4 regions of the Bacillus sp. SD127 genome follow, and region 4 is predicted to be linked to each of the others. Evidence: riboswitches for the same ligand, from Rfam matches in the RefSeq annotation. Region 4 holds a riboswitch; each other region holds the start of a gene.

What was found. A riboswitch is a leader RNA that binds a small molecule or an ion and turns the genes downstream of it on or off. The one in region 4 is predicted to bind thiamine pyrophosphate.
Region 1: linked by a shared signal. The riboswitch ahead of tenA (thiaminase II) and the one ahead of thiU (HMP/thiamine ABC transporter substrate-binding protein ThiU) in region 4 are both predicted to bind thiamine pyrophosphate.
Region 2: linked by a shared signal. The riboswitch ahead of thiC (phosphomethylpyrimidine synthase ThiC) and the one ahead of thiU (HMP/thiamine ABC transporter substrate-binding protein ThiU) in region 4 are both predicted to bind thiamine pyrophosphate.
Region 3: linked by a shared signal. The riboswitch ahead of ACQVGS_RS13855 (acetylornithine deacetylase) and the one ahead of thiU (HMP/thiamine ABC transporter substrate-binding protein ThiU) in region 4 are both predicted to bind thiamine pyrophosphate.

What each region holds. Positions count from the first base shown of each region.
Region 1 covers NZ_CP191226.1:3,033,846-3,038,148, forward strand. Annotated here, with positions in the region: gene thiO (glycine oxidase ThiO) at 1-1,077, opposite strand, end outside; gene tenI (thiazole tautomerase TenI) at 1,061-1,678, opposite strand; gene tenA (thiaminase II) at 1,656-2,363, opposite strand; TPP riboswitch at 2,444-2,552, opposite strand; gene ACQVGS_RS15885 (monovalent cation:proton antiporter family protein) at 2,615-4,303, opposite strand, start outside.
Region 2 covers NZ_CP191226.1:3,326,137-3,330,439, reverse strand. Annotated here, with positions in the region: gene ACQVGS_RS17395 (hypothetical protein) at 85-282, shown strand; gene ACQVGS_RS17390 (zinc-dependent alcohol dehydrogenase) at 323-1,459, opposite strand; gene ACQVGS_RS17385 (spore coat protein) at 1,480-1,839, opposite strand; gene ACQVGS_RS17380 (hypothetical protein) at 1,836-2,060, opposite strand; gene ACQVGS_RS17375 (Type 1 glutamine amidotransferase-like domain-containing protein) at 2,162-2,854, shown strand; TPP riboswitch at 2,923-3,030, shown strand; gene thiC (phosphomethylpyrimidine synthase ThiC) at 3,163-4,303, shown strand, end outside.
Region 3 covers NZ_CP191226.1:2,665,090-2,669,392, reverse strand. Annotated here, with positions in the region: gene sigE (RNA polymerase sporulation sigma factor SigE) at 1-66, shown strand, start outside; gene sigG (RNA polymerase sporulation sigma factor SigG) at 206-988, shown strand; gene ACQVGS_RS13860 (ABC transporter ATP-binding protein) at 1,145-1,939, shown strand; TPP riboswitch at 1,948-2,050, shown strand; gene ACQVGS_RS13855 (acetylornithine deacetylase) at 2,141-3,421, shown strand; gene ACQVGS_RS13850 (YlmC/YmxH family sporulation protein) at 3,504-3,749, shown strand; gene pgeF (peptidoglycan editing factor PgeF) at 3,911-4,303, shown strand, end outside.
Region 4 covers NZ_CP191226.1:2,885,883-2,890,185, reverse strand. Annotated here, with positions in the region: gene ACQVGS_RS15010 (ABC transporter ATP-binding protein) at 1-1,121, opposite strand, end outside; gene ACQVGS_RS15005 (ECF transporter S component) at 1,108-1,707, opposite strand; gene thiU (HMP/thiamine ABC transporter substrate-binding protein ThiU) at 1,704-2,309, opposite strand; TPP riboswitch at 2,406-2,517, opposite strand; gene ykoG (two-component system response regulator YkoG) at 2,619-3,305, shown strand; gene ACQVGS_RS14990 (sensor histidine kinase) at 3,309-4,303, shown strand, end outside.

The DNA of each region.
Region 1 (4,303 bases), 150 kb from region 4:
AAAGGCGTGCAGCCAGTCTGCCTTGACCTCTTTATTCATAATGAGATCACCGATTAAAGCACCCGTTGCAGGAGCAAGCAGAATCCCGTTTCTGAAATGGCCCGCCGCAAATAAAATGCGGCTGTCCTCAGGGTGTCTGCCAATGTATGGTTTTCCGTCCTTTGTCCCCGGACGCAGTCCCGCCCAAAAACGATCAACCTTCATATTCTGAATCGCCGGCAACATCGTTTTCGCTTTTTCCATAACCGACTGAAGTCCGCCAAGATCCGGCTTATCGCTCCAATCACCAGGCTTCATCGTCGCGCCGACAACCAGTCTGCCGCTTTTTCTCGGTACGATATAGCAATGATCATGATAAAGTGTTTTTGTCAGCGGAATATCATCATTCCAAACAGACAGGCACTCTCCTTTTACAGGAAAAAATGACTGGTTCAACCCGAGCTGTTTAAAAAACATCCCGCTCCAGACCCCGCTGGCAACCACGACATGGTCCGCATGCACGTCACCGGAACCCGTTTTGATCAAAATGGATTCACCGCCACGCGTCACATCGAGAACGGGAGTATGCTCAAAAATATCCGTACCAAGCGCTTTAGCCGATTTAGCGTATGCCTTGCACACAAAATAAGGCTCAACATGAACATCGTCCTGAATAAAGCTCGCCCCGTAAATCTCACCGGCCGTATACGGCTCTTTTTCCAGCACTTCTTCTTTTGTATGCCAGCTGACAGTATGCAAATCGTCCATCCGTCTCAAGCGGGACACGTCTTCTTCGGAGAATGCAAGCTTAAACATACCGCCTTCATGCCTTCTGATATCAATGCCGGATAAGGCAAGTAGCTCCTCTCCAAGACCCTGATACAAACGCTGACTGTGCATGGCGAAATCAAAAAACGCATCCCGCTCCTCGCACTCGGCATGGGCGCCAAGCATCCCTGCCGCGGCGCTTGTTGTTCTGCCGCCGATTGTTCCGCTTTCAAGCAATGCGGTGTTTTTCTTTTCTTTTGCCAACTGATAAGCTATCGCGGAACCAATAATTCCGCCTCCAATGACAACTGCATCATAATGCCTTTTCATACTGAATCTCCTTTAGCTTGCGGGAATATCGTCTGGCAGCTTCCAAAGGATCATCGGAAGAAAAAATTCCGGACATGACAGCGATACCGTCTGAACCTGCTTGTTTCACTTCTCTTAATCTGGCAGGTGTCATTCCGCCAATTGCAATAACCGGAATCGAGATCCTCTGTTTGATTTCTGAAAGCAAAGACACGCCTCTGCCATCAAGGCCTTGTTTGCAATCCGTTTCAAACACATGGCCGAACAAAACATAATCAGCGTCTTCCTTTTCTGCCTGAAGCGCTTCCTCCAGTGAATGCACCGATCGCCCAATGTGCAGGTGAGGAAATCTGGCTCTTACTTGTTTCGGCGAAAAGCTGCTGCTCGGCAGCTGAACGCGGTGAATATTTGAAAAAAGCGCAATATCAACCCGGCCATTCATCACCAGCTTTTGCTTATCAACACCGCCTTCAGAAATAAGCTCCAGCAGTTTCAAAATGTCAGCCGCCGATTTAGACCGTTCACGAATATGGATGAAATCAACCTCATCCTGAATGGCTATAATTGATCTCATTAGATCTTCAACCGGCTTGCGGTCATCAGTTATGGCGTGCAGCTCCAAGCCCTTCCACCTCTTTTACGCCGCTGTCTGACCAGCCTTCTTTTCGATAAGCCATTCCCCAGAACTGATATTCATAATAGCTCGAAATAACGAAATTCTCTTTCATCTTGGCACGCACTTCCTCTGTGCTGTTTTCCGCCAGCTCATCCAGGCGGTTAATTTGTTCTTCCACCTGCTGTCTGAACCAGTCACCGCCGTATGTGCTAATCCACTTCTGGTAAATCGGATGCCCCGGATCACATGTCAGCAATTTCTCACCAACCTCATAATAAAGCCAATAGCACGGGAGAAGAGCTGCCAAGATTTCTGCAAAATTCCCGCTCAAAACCGAACGGTACATATGGGATGTATAGGAGTAAGCGGTAGGAGATGGCTTAAATGACTTCCGTTCTTCCTCACTGATTTCCAAAAGCTCCGTAAACTCGCGATGAAGCGCCATCTCCGCTTCATATGTACCTTGAGCATGGCTGGCCATGCGTCCTGTTGTATAAAGATCCTTTGCATAAGCGGCACCGAACGATTGCACCTTTGCAAAATGAGTTAAATAGTAAGAATCCTGAAGCACGTAATATTTAAAGCGGTCGATCGGGAGAGTTCCGTCACCGATCCCCTGAACAAATGGATGGACAAAGCTGCCTTCCCACCATTCTGCGGCTGCACTGCGGCATTCTTCTGAAAACTTCACACGTCATTCCCCCTGTCTGTTAATAAAAAAACCACTTTCCCGCAAGGAAAAGTGGTTTGGAATTGGCATAGTTGTATAACACAAATACCGCTCCACTTCCCTACGCAGGTCTGAACCTGTTCAAGTTATGAGGGTCTAAAAGTCACACTTTTATCTCAGCCCTTATAAAGGACACCCCTAGTGGTTTTACGAATACATATTGAATTGTTCTGCACCTCTATATTAACACGAATCCTTATTTGGTCAAGATATTATCCTTCCAATGTTTTCTTAAGATCCGTTACGTACCCGCGTGATCCGGTGACAATTAAGCGGTCTCCGATTTTCAGCCTTGTATCGCCGTGAGGAACAATGCTGTCGACACCTCGGAAAATCCTGACAAAAATCACATCGCCTGTTAAAGGGAATTCACGGAGAATCACGCCGTCGTATTTGCTGTTTTCCATATTAATTTGATACAGCGAGGACTCTTGGTTCGTGAGCAGTTTCATGACGCCAGGCGCTTCTATCAGCGCGCGAAGCAGCGTTTTGGTCGACAGCAAGATGGAAAAGATGCTGATGCCCTGCTCTTTCAATTTCGCTTCGTTCTCCGGTGATCCGGTGCTGGCAATGACTCTTTCTGTTCCTTTTTCTTTGGCGTATAGTGCGATGTCCGTATTCATGTCTTCATCCCCTGTCGCCACCACAAGGATTTCTGTATCAAATATACCGAGTGATTCAAGGGTTTGATGCTCATAATCAGAAATCGTTTCGACGGAAAATACTGAGTCTGACAGCTTTTCCTCAGCGTTTTCTTGATAAACGTGCACGACACGCACTTTATACTCGCTCTCAGGCAATTCAAGTGTCACAGGCAGTGTCATTTGATTAGCGCCGATAAATGTGATCTTCTTTTTCTCCTCCGGCTGCTCCTGTTTTTTGTACAGCTTTTTAAAACCGACCGGCGTAAAAATACTTGCAATAACCGCCACCAGCGTAAGCGCTCCTGACATATTTGCGCTGATTACATGAAGCTGCTGGCCGATTGTCGCAGCGGCAATCACAAGAGAAAGCGTTGATGTCAGCAGGAAACCAGACGCCAATATTGTGCGGTTATCATACCATTTCTTCAAGTACAGGACAGGAAGAATTTTGCTTACTAACAGCGCCATAAGCAACAGCGGAATCATCACTAAAATTTTCGGGTCCTGAAAAAGTGTCCAAATATCCAATTTTACACCGACCATCACAAAGAAAATCGGTATTAAGAACCCGTAGCCGAAGGAATCAAGCTGCTGAACCAGTTCCTTGTTCGGCGAGAGCAGGGAAACAAGCACGCCCGCTAAGAAAGCGCCGAGAATATTTTCTGCCCCCAGTGATTCAGACAGAGCCACCAGTACGATAATTAAGGTGAAAATAGCACGAGTCCCGATCTGGATCGTCCCTTTTGACATGGATTGAACAAAAGAACGGTGTTTGAAGACCCGGCCGAAGAAGTAAAGCACTACTCCGGCTGCGAACAGGATCATCAAGAGCCACATGTTTCCGCTGTCCTCTCCGTATAGAGAAGAAAATACAGCAAGAAGAATCATAGTGACCAAGTCAGCAATCACAGCAACAAGCAGGATAATCTGCCCGATGTTTGAATCCATGATCCGTTCTTCCTTTAAGGTTGGAACAACAACACCTAACGAAATCGTAGAAATAATAAGCGTCATTAAAAAAGCATTTTGGATAAATCCGGCCAAGACGAACCCATAGGACAGCAGCAATGATAAAATAAAAATACCGATAAAAATAATGGATGCTGTGACAAATGTATTGGGTGCTTCCTTGCCGTTTTGCAGAAACTGTTTTTTCTTTCCTCTCTCAAAGGATGAAAAATCAATTTCAAGCCCGCTTAAAAACATTAAAAAGATAAATCCCAGCATAGAGAGCGTCTGAAGCCAAGTATCACCCTC
Region 2 (4,303 bases), 440 kb from region 4:
TTGAAATAAATGAACCTTTTTTCCTATATTCGTTTATCTGAGGGACAGACTAAAAGTGATGCTTAAGTATAGGAGGAGATATGAATGAATAAAGAAACGATGGTCGCTGATGAATTACATAGAATGTTTTTAGCTGGTGAGCTGCAAATCACAGTCGAGGAGGACATTAACAATCTTTCAGAAAGACTGAGAAGCGGTGAACTCAGATTAGACAGTTTGACCGGGGAAGATGCGTTTATAAAAGAAACAGTAAACGAAGCGTTAAGAAGAGTAGAGCAATAAAATAGAGAGACGGCTTCTCAAAATGAGAGACCGTCTTTTTTTATGGTTTAAGAAGAACTTTAATGGCTCCGTCTGTTTTCGTATCAAACACCTCATAACCGTGCTTTGCTTGATCTAACGGCAGAACATGGGTAATGATGTCGCCCGGATCTACTTTACCTGTAGCAATCAGTTCATACAGGTACGGCATATAATGAATGACGGGGGCTTGGCCGGTTCTAATATTTACGTTCCTTTGGAAGATGTCTCCGAATGGAAATGCATTGTATCTCATTCCGTACACACCTGTCACTTGAATTGTGCCGCATTTTCTGACAGCCTGTGCCGCCGTTACCAGCGCACCCATGGCTCCGCCGTGCATTTTAACACCGGTGGCGAGAAATTCAAGCGGGGACATTTTGCCGTCCATTCCGACGCAGTCGATGACGACATCTGCACCGCCCTGTGTGATTTCTTTCAAATATGAACCAGCGTTTTCATGATGCTCGAAATTAACGATTTCTACATTGTTTGTTTTTTTTGCGTGCTGAAGGCGATAGTCTACATAATCCACTGCAATGACTCTTTTGGCGCCTTTCATCCATGCGAATTTTTGCGCGAGCAGCCCGACAGGACCGCAGCCGAGAATAATGACGGTATTTCCCTCTTTTACTCCTGCGTTGTCTACGCTCCAATAGGCTGTCGACATAGCGTCTGAAAGCAATACTAATTTCTCATCTTCTACTTCACAGTCATCAGGCAGTTTAAAGGGAGTGAAGTTAGCATAGGGGACGCGCATGTATTCAGCCTGGCCTCCGGGATAGCCGCCTGCTGAGTCTGAATAGCCAAAATAAGCGCCGACTTCGCCGTTTGCATTTGAATTGTCACATTGGCTTTCAAGCTGGTTTTTGCAGAAAAAACATTCGCCGCAGCTGACGTTAAACGGTATGATGACACGATCGCCTTTTTTAACCTTGTGAACGTCGGGGCCTGTTTCTTCAACAATGCCCATTGGTTCATGGCCGATGATATAATCTTCAGGAAAATTGGGAACCATGCCGTGAATTAGGTGTAAATCAGATCCGCAGATTGCTGTGGTTGTCAGTTTGACGATGATATCATCAGGTTTTTTGATTTCTGGCGCTTTTACTTCTTTGACGCGGACGTCTTTAATGCCTTGATACGTAACAGCTTTCATTCATGATGTCTCCTTATTGTTTAGTGATCGGGCGTTGCGAATGTTCCGAGACGGTTCGTGTTATCGGGGAAAAGTTTTAGTCCGGCGATATCAACGGCTGTTTGTGCTGATTTCATATCGATTTGAAATTGTTTGTCCAAGTCAGAAGGGAAAAGCCAGCCTTTTTCCATCATGAGCTGTGATAGTTCTCCGTGCAGGTAAATAGCGGCGTCTAATTGATTGCGCAATGCTGTTCTGAGTTCTGGGCTTGCGGTTTCCGTGATGGCGACAGCATAATTTTTGATACCGGTTTTTACGGAAATTAAGAAATCTAGGGCAAGTGCTGAATCAGCAAGGTCAGGCATGCCTTTTGCGTTTTTCGGGTCTAAGAAATCGTTCAATGATAGTCACCTCCTGTTATTGTCGGGGCCTTTTGATAGAGGCTCTGAAGCTCAGTTACGTCCCGTACAGACTGCTGTACATCCTTCTCCATAAGGGCTCTCAGTTCCTGATCGAACACCAGTCCCTGCATCATTTTTGATTTAAGTAAACATACGGTTTTGAAGTTGAGGATTTCGTGTAAATCAACTGTTTCGTGGTTTGCCAAACGGTCTTGTTCCATTTTTTCGGTCACCTCCTGATTCAAAGGTATTTTTACCTTGTATCATGCTTTTATGCGAAAGTGCTATAATGGGTAAAATATTTTCTTGGGGGAGTCGGATGATGAAACAGATTATTGCGATGGGCGGCGGAGGTTTTTCAATGGAACCAGATCATCTGGTTCTTGATCAATTTATCATTAATCAGTCAAAGCAGCCCTCACCTCGCATTTGTTTTTTGCCAACGGCAAGCGGGGATGCGGAGAACTATGTTCAGCGGTTTTACCATGCTTTTCAAAAGCTTGATTGTGACCCGTCTCATTTGTCTTTATTTAAGCCGCCGACAACAGATTTAGCCTCCTTTATTATGGAGAAAGATGTGATTTATGTCGGCGGGGGAAATACAAGAAATTTGCTGGTGCTGTGGAAGGAGTGGGGACTGGATCACATATTGAAAAAAGCTTGGGAGAACGGGATTATTTTAGCGGGATTAAGTGCAGGTGCGATCTGCTGGTTTGAAGAAGGTGTGACGGATTCTGCCGGACCGCTGACCGGTTTGAAAAGCTTGGGTTTTTTGCAAGGCAGTTTTTGTCCTCATTATGATGGAGAAAAGGATCGGAGACCTACATATCATCACATGATATCAGAGAAAGCGTTGAGCAGCGGTTATGCGGCGGATGATGGAGCAGCTCTTCATTTTATTGATGATCATTTTTTTCAGGCTGTGAGTTCAAGATCTGATGCAAATGCGTATCAGGTGGTGCTTCATGAAAATGAAATCTCTGAAATAGCATTGCCGATTACATATTTGTCTTGAATTTGCTGAATATTTTATACATTGCTCTTTTTTTCAGTTTGTTTTTATGATACGATAAGTGCGAAATTAATAGTTACTGGGGGTGCCCGCTGACGGGCTGAGAGAGAAGATATGCTTCTTAACCCTTTGGACCTGATCTGGTTCGTACCAGCGTGGGGAAGTAGAGGAATTGTTTTTATTATTGCTGAATACTGCAATAATATGTTTCTTTCTGACTGTAACCGGGTTCATTCAATTGAATCCGGTTTTTTGTGCTGGTTATGGGCTTGATTTTGTCCTTTCAAACAAAGAGAGGGGAAGGATAAGTGATGCAAAATCATTCAGTGCAGCAAGCCAACATTTCCATTATGTCGAGTTTTTCGGGGAGTAAAAAAGTATATGTAGAGGGGGCTTCGCCGGATATTCAAGTGCCGATGAGAGAAATTGAACTCAGTCCGACAACAGGATCATTCGGCGAAGAGGAAAACGCGCCGGTTCGTGTCTATGATACAAGCGGACCGTATACGGACCCCGATGTAAAAATTAATATTCAAGAAGGTTTAAAACCGCTTCGGCACAAGTGGATCACTGGGCGCGGCGATGTTGAAGAATACAATGGACGTGCTGTGAAGCCAGAAGACAACGGCTATAAAAAGGCTAACCCTAATGTAAGCTATCCCGGGTTAAAACGGAAACCGCTGCGGGCGAAAACGGGCCAAAATGTCACTCAAATGCATTATGCGAAAAAGGGGATAATTACCCCTGAAATGGAGTTTATCGCTATTCGTGAGCATGTGTCTCCCGAATTTGTCAGAGATGAAGTAGCCAGCGGCCGGGCGATTATTCCAGCAAATATTAATCATCCGGAAAGTGAACCAATGATTATCGGCCGAAATTTCCATGTGAAAATTAACGCGAATATCGGGAATTCAGCAGTTACATCTTCGATTGAAGAAGAAGTGGAAAAAATGACGTGGGCGATTCGCTGGGGAGCAGATACGATGATGGATCTTTCCACGGGGAAAGATATTCATACGACGCGTGAATGGATTATCCGAAATTGCCCGGTTCCTGTTGGCACCGTTCCGATCTATCAAGCGCTTGAAAAAGTAAACGGTGTAGCGGAGGATTTAACGTGGGAAATCTACCGTGACACGCTGATTGAGCAGGCTGAACAGGGTGTGGATTATTTTACGATTCACGCGGGTGTTTTGCTGCGATATGTGCCGCTAACTGCTAAACGGACAACGGGAATTGTGTCACGCGGAGGAGCGATTATGGCACAGTGGTGTCTGGCTCATCATAAGGAAAGCTTTCTGTATACTCATTTTGAAGAAATCTGTGAAATTATGAAGACGTATGATATTGCCTTTTCTCTTGGAGACGGGCTTCGCCCAGGGTCAATTGCCGATGCCAATGACGAAGCGCAGTTTGCTGAATTAGAGACTCTCGGAGAACTCACGCAAATTG
Region 3 (4,303 bases), 220 kb from region 4:
TATATTTCCCGTCTGGAAAAAAGAATCATTAAAAGATTGCGAAAAGAATTCAACAAAATGGTGTAAAAAATTTTTGCGGGTTAATCCCTTGATTCTACAAGGATTTCCCAATTATGACTATTTTTCGGTTTGAGTGCAGTGCATATTTTTCCCACCCGAGGAGATACTTAACGTTGTACAGCAGCTCCTGTAGGGAGGGAAAAAAGTGTCGAGAAATAAAGTCGAAATCTGCGGGGTGGATACCTCCAAATTACCCGTACTCAAGAATGAAGAAATGAGAAAGCTGTTTAGGCAATTGCAGGACGAAGGTGATGATTCAGCCAGAGAAAAGCTTGTAAACGGGAACTTGCGTCTTGTCTTAAGTGTCATTCAAAGATTTAATAACAGAGGGGAGTATGTTGATGACTTATTTCAAGTCGGCTGCATCGGACTAATGAAATCCATAGATAATTTTGATCTAAGCCACAATGTTAAGTTTTCAACATACGCTGTACCTATGATTATCGGAGAGATCCGCAGGTATTTACGCGATAATAACCCGATACGTGTCTCGAGATCACTTAGGGATATCGCATATAAGGCACTCCAGGTAAGAGAACGGTTAATCAGTGAGACAAGCAAGGAGCCGACGGCAGAGGATATCGCCAAAGTTCTTGAAGTACCGCACGAAGAAATTGTGTTTGCACTCGACGCCATTCAAGATCCGGTATCTCTTTTTGAACCGATCTACAATGACGGCGGAGATCCGATTTATGTCATGGATCAAATCAGTGATGAACGCAACAAAGATACACAATGGATTGAAGAGCTGGCTTTGAAAGAGGGCATGAGAAGGCTGAACGAGAGGGAAAAAATGATTTTAAGAAAACGGTTCTTCCAAGGAAAAACGCAAATGGAAGTAGCCGAAGAAATCGGGATTTCTCAAGCACAGGTGTCCAGACTGGAAAAGGCAGCAATCAAACAAATGAATAAGAATATTCATCAATAGCATGGACGTGGAAAGCCTTTAAAACAGAAATTGTTTTAAAGGCTTTTCTATTTAGAAGCGGGCGGTTTACGTTTTCGAAAAAGTAAGGTATCCTAGTCCGTACACAGTTTTGTGAAAATTAAAACAATTATTCGGTTTGGAAAGAGGAGGACCACAATGATTTTGCAGCTTGACAATGTCTCACTAAAACGGAATGGAAAATGGATACTAAAGGATATTCATTGGAAAGTAGAAGAAAAGGAGAACTGGGTGCTTTACGGATTAAATGGAGCAGGGAAGACTGCGCTGTTAAATATGCTATGCTCTTACTATTTTCCGACAACAGGCGAGATGCAGGTGCTTGGTCATGTATTCGGAAAAACGGAGCTGGGAGATAAACTCAGACGAAAAATCGGCCTTGTCTCAGCGGGTCTTCAGCAAAAATTGTATCCGGCAGATTCAGCTTTTGAAATTGCTCTGAGCGGGGCATATGCTTCGATTGGCTTGTATGAAACACCAAGTGCGGAAATCAGAGAAAAAGCGATTGCCCTGCTCGAGGACTTAGGAGCCATTGATTATGCCGACCGCCGCTACGAAACTCTTTCTCAAGGAGAGAAACAAAGAGCTTTAATCGCAAGAGCGCTAATGGCTGATCCGGAGCTGCTTATACTGGACGAACCAGTTACAGGACTTGATTTTATTGCCCGGGAAAAACTGTTAGATACGATTACGCACATTGCAAGCAGGGAAAATGCGCCGTCTATTCTTTATGTTACGCATCATGCGGAAGAAATTTTGCCGATTTTTGATAAAGCCCTCTTGTTAAAAAAGGGAGAAGTCTTTAGGTCAGGACACATGAAAGACATGCTGACAGACGAATCACTTTCTTCTTTTTTTGATACGCCGATCCGTGTATTATGGAATCAGGATCGTCCGTTTTTAACAAGAGCTGAGCCGGTAACAAATGCATAACAACATACGATTCATCCTGGGGGTGCTTTCGAAGCTGAGAGAGACGCTTGTCTCAACCCTTATTGACCTGATCTGGATCATACCAGCGGAGGGAAGCGGTGAAAAAAGCGGAGAATGCAGCAGCTTGCACTCTGCTTTCTTTATTAAGCCGTTTCATGAATATGAAACGGCTTTTTTCTATTAAAAATAGGAGCGGATAACATGATTGATCAAGTAGAATCTTTACTGAAAAAAGCGGAAGAACAAAAAGACGAGCTCATTGAGCTTGCGAAAACGCTGATTTCTTTTAAAACACCGGCGCCGCCTGCGAGAAATACAGACAGCATCCAAACATGGATTGCACAGTTTTTGCTTGAACGGGGGTTTTCCATCGACAAATGGGACGTTTATCCAGGAGATCCCAATGTTGTGGGTGTTTTAAAGGGAACAAATTCAGCAGCCTATCAAAGTTTAATCATCAATGGGCATGTCGATGTGGCAGAGGTAAAAGAGGGCGAGGACTGGGTGCATGACCCATTTTGTCCCAGTGAGAAAAACGGTTTCTTAATCGGCCGGGGCGCTTCAGATATGAAAGGCGGAATGGCCTGTGTGCTGTTTGCTTTAAAGCTGATTCGTGAAGCGGGCGTTGAGCTCCCGGGCGATTTGATTCTGCAATCGGTCATCGGGGAGGAAGTCGGAGAGGCCGGCACGCTTGAATGCTGCAAAAAGGGCTATCACGCAGACTTTGCAGTTGTGGCGGATACGAGCGATATGCATATTCAAGGTCAAGGCGGAGTGATTACAGGCTGGATCGAAATGAAAAGCAGTCAAACGTTTCACGATGGAACAAGACGGAATATGATCCACGCTGGCGGAGGAACCTTCGGGGCGAGCGCAATCGAAAAAATGGCAAAAATCATTTCTGGACTCGGTGAGCTGGAGCGACATTGGGCCATTATGAAAAGCTATCCTGGCTTTACCCCCGGTACAAACACAATTAATCCCGCTGTTATAGAAGGAGGCAGACATGCGGCCTTTATAGCGGATGAGTGCCGATTATGGATTACCGTCCATTTTTATCCCAATGAAACGCATGAAGAAGTGGCTGCTGAAATAGAAGATTACATCAACAGGCTGAGTGACAGTGATATTTGGCTGAGGGAAAACCGTCCTGTCTTCAAATGGGGAGGCTCTTCAATGATTGAAGAAAGAGGAGAAATTTTTCCGGCCTTGGAAGTTGATCCGGCTCATCCCGGCGTTTTAGCCCTTACGGCGTCACACGAGGAGATCAAACGGGAACGCCCGGTCATTGACGTATCTCAAACCGTAACCGATGGTGGATGGCTTTATCATGCCGGTATTCCAAGCGTAATATACGGACCGGGCGATTTATATAATGCTCATGCCGTTAATGAAGAGGTATCGATTGAGCAGCTCGTAGATTATACGAAAATCATGCTCACGTTCATCATAAGCTGGTGCAGCCGCAAAAAAGAACAATGATCATGAAAATTTCTCCTTGCTGACAAGGTTCAGCCCGCCCGTTCATATACTAGAAAAAAGGACCGAAAAAGGACGTGATGGGATGATCAGCATTTCAGAATTTCAAGTAAAGGATGTCGTCAATGTCTCTAACGGAAAAAAATTAGGGAGCATCGGTGATATTGATATCAATGTCACCACAGGAAAAATTCAGGCGATTATACTAGGGGGAAATGGAAAAGTTCTCGGTTTTTTTGGAAAGGAAGAGGAAATGGTCATTCCTTGGCGAAATATAGTTAAAATCGGAGAAGATGTCATTTTAGTCCGATTAAGTGAATCCCACGCTTAACCTGCTTTTTTGCTGCTGATTGTCAAATGCCGGAAGTCTGAACTCTTCCGGCACATTTCATTTATGAAATATGTAAATCGGCGCTAAACGAATGCAGAAAGATGTGGTAAAATAAGTGGGAAATTACGCCTTATAAATGTTTGTCGAAAGGTTGGATCATCATGAATACATATCACCCATTCAGTCTCACCACCCCCTCGACACTCATGATACAAGACTGGAAACAAACGAATCAAAACGATGCAGAAGTCATTGCCGGATTTACTACGAAAAACGGCGGTGTCAGTCAAAAACCTTTTGAGTCGTTAAATACAGGATTGCACGTTCATGACAAAGATGCAGATGTGGTTAAAAATCGTGAATATATAGCCGATATGTTTAATATTGATTTGCAGTCTTGGGTATTTGCTGACCAGACACACGACAATCGCGTCCAAAAAGTGACGCAGAGGGATAGGGGAAAAGGCGCCCGTGAGTATCACTCAGCTTTTAAAGCAACAGACGGGCTCTATACAAATGATAAAAATGTATTTTTGGCATTATGCTTTGCTGAT
Region 4 (4,303 bases):
AAAACCAATCCCATTTGTTTGCGAAGCTCTTTTTCTTTGTAAGACTCCAGCGGCTTATCATGCAGAAGAATCTTGCCGCTTTTCGGTTTGAGCAAACGGGCGAGAACAGACAACAGCGTAGATTTTCCTGTGCCGTTTGGCCCGACAAGTGCCGTCAAAGAGCCTGCACGCAATGAAAAACTGATGTCTTTGAAAATGGTCTGCTGTCCTCTTGAAAACGATAAGCTCTGGACCTGCACTGCGTGTTCAGCAGAAAGAACCGCCGCTTCTTCAGCAGGCCCAGCAGGGAAGGGTTCCTTGAACAGCGTTTCTTTTGACAATGTAAACGGTATGCTCACATTTTCTTGTAAGCCACAAATTTTTGGCACAGCGATTCCCATTGTTCTTAACATGTTTGAGTGATGCTGAAACATATCCTTAGTCGGCCCGTCTAAGGCTTTCTTGCCTGCTCCATCCAGTACGATTGTTCTTTCAACCCAAGGCGCCCACTCATCAAGCTGATGTTCGATCACGAGAAGGCCGAAGCCTTTTTCCTGCTGAAGCTCTTTGATCATTTGAACGAATTCCCGTGCTGAATAAGGGTCTAAAAGGGAAGTCGGTTCATCCAGAATAATAAGCTCAGGCTCCATCGCCAAAATACAGGCGAGCGCGACTTTTTGCTTCAGTCCCCCTGACAGAGTGGAAATCGTTTTTTCCTTTACATGAGTGATGTGTAATTTTTCCAGAACGTCATCAATTTTCTTCACCATTTCTTCTTGGGGGATTTGCAGATTTTCCAATCCAAAGGCGATTTCATCCTCTACTGTCAGCATACAAAACTGCTGCTCAGGGTCCTGAAAGACGACTCCGACATGCTGAGCGATTGTTTCAGAGGTTTCAGCGTCAGTGATCGTTTTTTGAAATAAGAATACATGCCCAGACAGCATCCCGTCGCAAGCTTCAGGGTAAAGCCCGTTTAAACAGAGGGCAAGCGAGCTTTTTCCGCACCCGCTCGGCCCTAACAATAAAGCGCATTCTCCTTTTTGGAGCTCAAACGTTATATCCTGAAAAATCGGTTTCTCGTTTTCTTCATATGAAAAGCTAAGCCGGTCAACCGAAAGCAACTTGTTATAGGCTTGCATGATTTGATACCCGTTTCCGTTTCTTTTTCAGTTCCTTTCCGAGTGCCATTCCGTTTAAGACACCCGTATATGCGAGAGAATCGCTGACAGCTTTTCCGAGTAGGCCGGCCAGGACCGCACCTGAAACGAGACGGATCACAAGCATAATGAGCAGATAGCCCGGTGAGTACGCCGCATAACCGGAAACAAAGAAATCATAAATAAAGCTGGACACCGAAGACCCCATACCCGCCAGAAGCAGCACAGGAAGGGAATAAGCTTTCCAGCGTGTCGCAAGAAATACAGCTTCTGCTCCGAGACCTTGAACAATGCCGATAACGATAACCATCGGGCCTGAAGGATTTCCCAGCAAACATTCAACGAGAGCTGCGATGATTTCTGAAACAAGGGCCGCGCCCGGTTTACGAATGATGTACGCGGCAATCACCGACACGATAAACCAAATGCCGTAAATCGGTTCATAAGCGATGGGCCCGAACATCCCTGCAAGTACGTTCCCGAAATGGGTGAATACTAAATACACAATGCCAAAAACAATACTGATAACAGACATGATGACAATTTCTTTTACTTTCCAGCTTTTCATTTTATCCCTGCTTTCTGTTTTCTTGATGGACTGTTTGCCGAGAAGTTCACGGTCATGGTGACATGGGCTGTTTGCTGATTTGCCATGCGGAAAGCGGCTTCCAGTGTCCGGAACACGTCGTGTGCATCTCCGTCTATCTCACTTGCGTAATGAACACCCTGTACAAAGGTGCCGTCAGCCTTAGCGATTTCAACAGCTTTCATGATAATGTCCATATAATTCGGCTCATTCATCGGATAAAGTGCAAATTGGCATGGAGCCTCTGCTTTCAGGTCGTGAACAGATTCTTCATTGACTCGCTTTTCATCTGCTGTCAGATATGTATCTCCTTGTGTATCGCCCGGGCAGCCGATGGAAAACGTCCCGTTCATGACAATGTGCTTTTCGCTATTTGCTGCATACAGGTAGATGGCTTTAGCGGCGTCGAATACATGAGCGATCGATCCGCGCAAAACTGTACTGATATGATCGGTCTTTGTCCAAACCTTTGACGTATCCGTTTTTTTCAGCGCAGACTTGATCACACTGATAAAATCATCTGTCATTGGGTATAAAGAAAACCGAAATCCGGCGATTCTGCTTGTACCGCATAAGTTGTCCATTTCTCTGACCTCCTGTTTTTTTGGTAAAATAAAAAACTGCATATCCTTAGGGAATATGCAGTCATAGATCGAGTAAGCGCACGAAAAAATACACCTTTCGGTCAACCTGCACTTCCCCACGCTGGTATTATCCAGATCGGGTCATAAGGGATCAAAGCGCGTTTTTGCGCGCTTTATCTCAGCCATAACAGCACCCCTAGTGCTTTCCGTATACAATTTTTTATTTTGACATCATAATAGATGATAAGAATCATTTTGTAAACAATGAAATCATTTTTTTCATATAGGAACATGAGAGGATGATCGGAATTGGAAAAAGGGCACATATTAATTGTGGAAGATGAAGAAAAAATCGCGAGGGTCCTTCAGCTTGAATTGGAATATGAAGGATACAGCGTCACCATCAAACATAATGGCTCTGAAGGACTTAACGCGGCCACGGAAGGTTCGTATTCCCTATTGCTGCTCGATGTCATGCTGCCGGGGTTGAGCGGGCTTGAAGTGCTGCGCCGGCTGAGGAAAACGGATCAAGAGACACCGGTTATTTTATTAACAGCCCGCGACAGCGTTCCAGATAAGGTAACGGGGCTTGACATCGGTGCGAATGACTATGTCACCAAGCCGTTTGAAATTGAAGAATTGCTTGCCAGAATCAGAGCGGCACTCCGCCAAACCGGAAGCAAAACAGAGGATATCGGCACATTTTTGACATATGATGATTTGCAGGTGAATGAGAAAACACGTGAAGTCAGACGGGGAGACAAAGAGGTTGAATTAACGCCCCGGGAATTTGATTTGCTTGTCTATATGCTGAAGCATCCGCAGCAAGTGCTGACGAGGGAGCAAATTCTCAGCTCTGTATGGGGGTTTGATTACATCGGTGATACAAATGTCGTCGACGTGTACATAAGATATATCAGAAAAAAATTGGACTATCCTTACGAAAAACAGCTGATTCATACCGTACGCGGGGTCGGCTATACCATTAAGGGGTAAATGATGAAGCTGAAGACAAAGATTCATCTGTATACTTCCATTTGGCTGTTGATTTTATTAATGTTGGTTCATACTGCGGTCTATCTCATTTTTTCATCGGCACTCACCTCAAAGGATGCGGCCCGTCTTGCCGATGAAACGGACAATATCACCGAAGCTCTTCATACCGCCGAAACACAAGGGGTGGCTTTGCAGGATATGCTGCAGGCCTATCTTCCGGCAAACGGAATGGTGCGGGTAGTGAGTGCGGATCGGAAAGCCGTCATGACCATCACAAAGGAAAAAGCATATAAAGACTTCCCTCTTTCTTTTCACAGCGGGGAAACGACAGACGTGACAAAGCATGAAGGCAAACTGTTTGCAGCAGCAGCTGTCCCGGTCATTTGGACAGACGGACAAGTCGTATCGCTTCAGCTCGTGGAAAGGCTGGAGCATACAGAAGAGAGTCTTCTTCTGCTAAGAATCATCTTAATTGCGGCCAGCGCGGCTGTCTGTATCGCTTCCTTCTTTGCCGGCAGCTTACTCGCCCGCCATATCACCAATCCAATCAGACAATTGGTGACAACGATGAAAGACATACAGAGAGAAAAAGCATTCAAAACAATTTCTCTGGAAGGACAGTCGCATGACGAACTGTATCAAATGGGGCTGACCTTTAATGAGATGGCGAGCATGCTGAAAGAGCACTACGATAAACAGCAGCAATTCGTCCAAGACGCTTCACACGAGCTGAAAACCCCGCTCACCATTATTGAAAGCTACAGCAATCTGATGAAACGCTGGGGGGCAAAAAAGCCTGAAGTGCTTGAGGAATCCATTGAAGCTATTCATTCAGAAGCGGTCCATATGAAAAAACTGACCAATCAGCTGCTTACGCTGGCCAAGACCCATAAAGAACTGGAGCTTGATCTGAAAACGGTTGACCTGATCGAAGTGTCGCGCGCCGTCATACAAACACTCCAGCCGGTTTATAAACGCGACATCCTTCTTGAGACGGA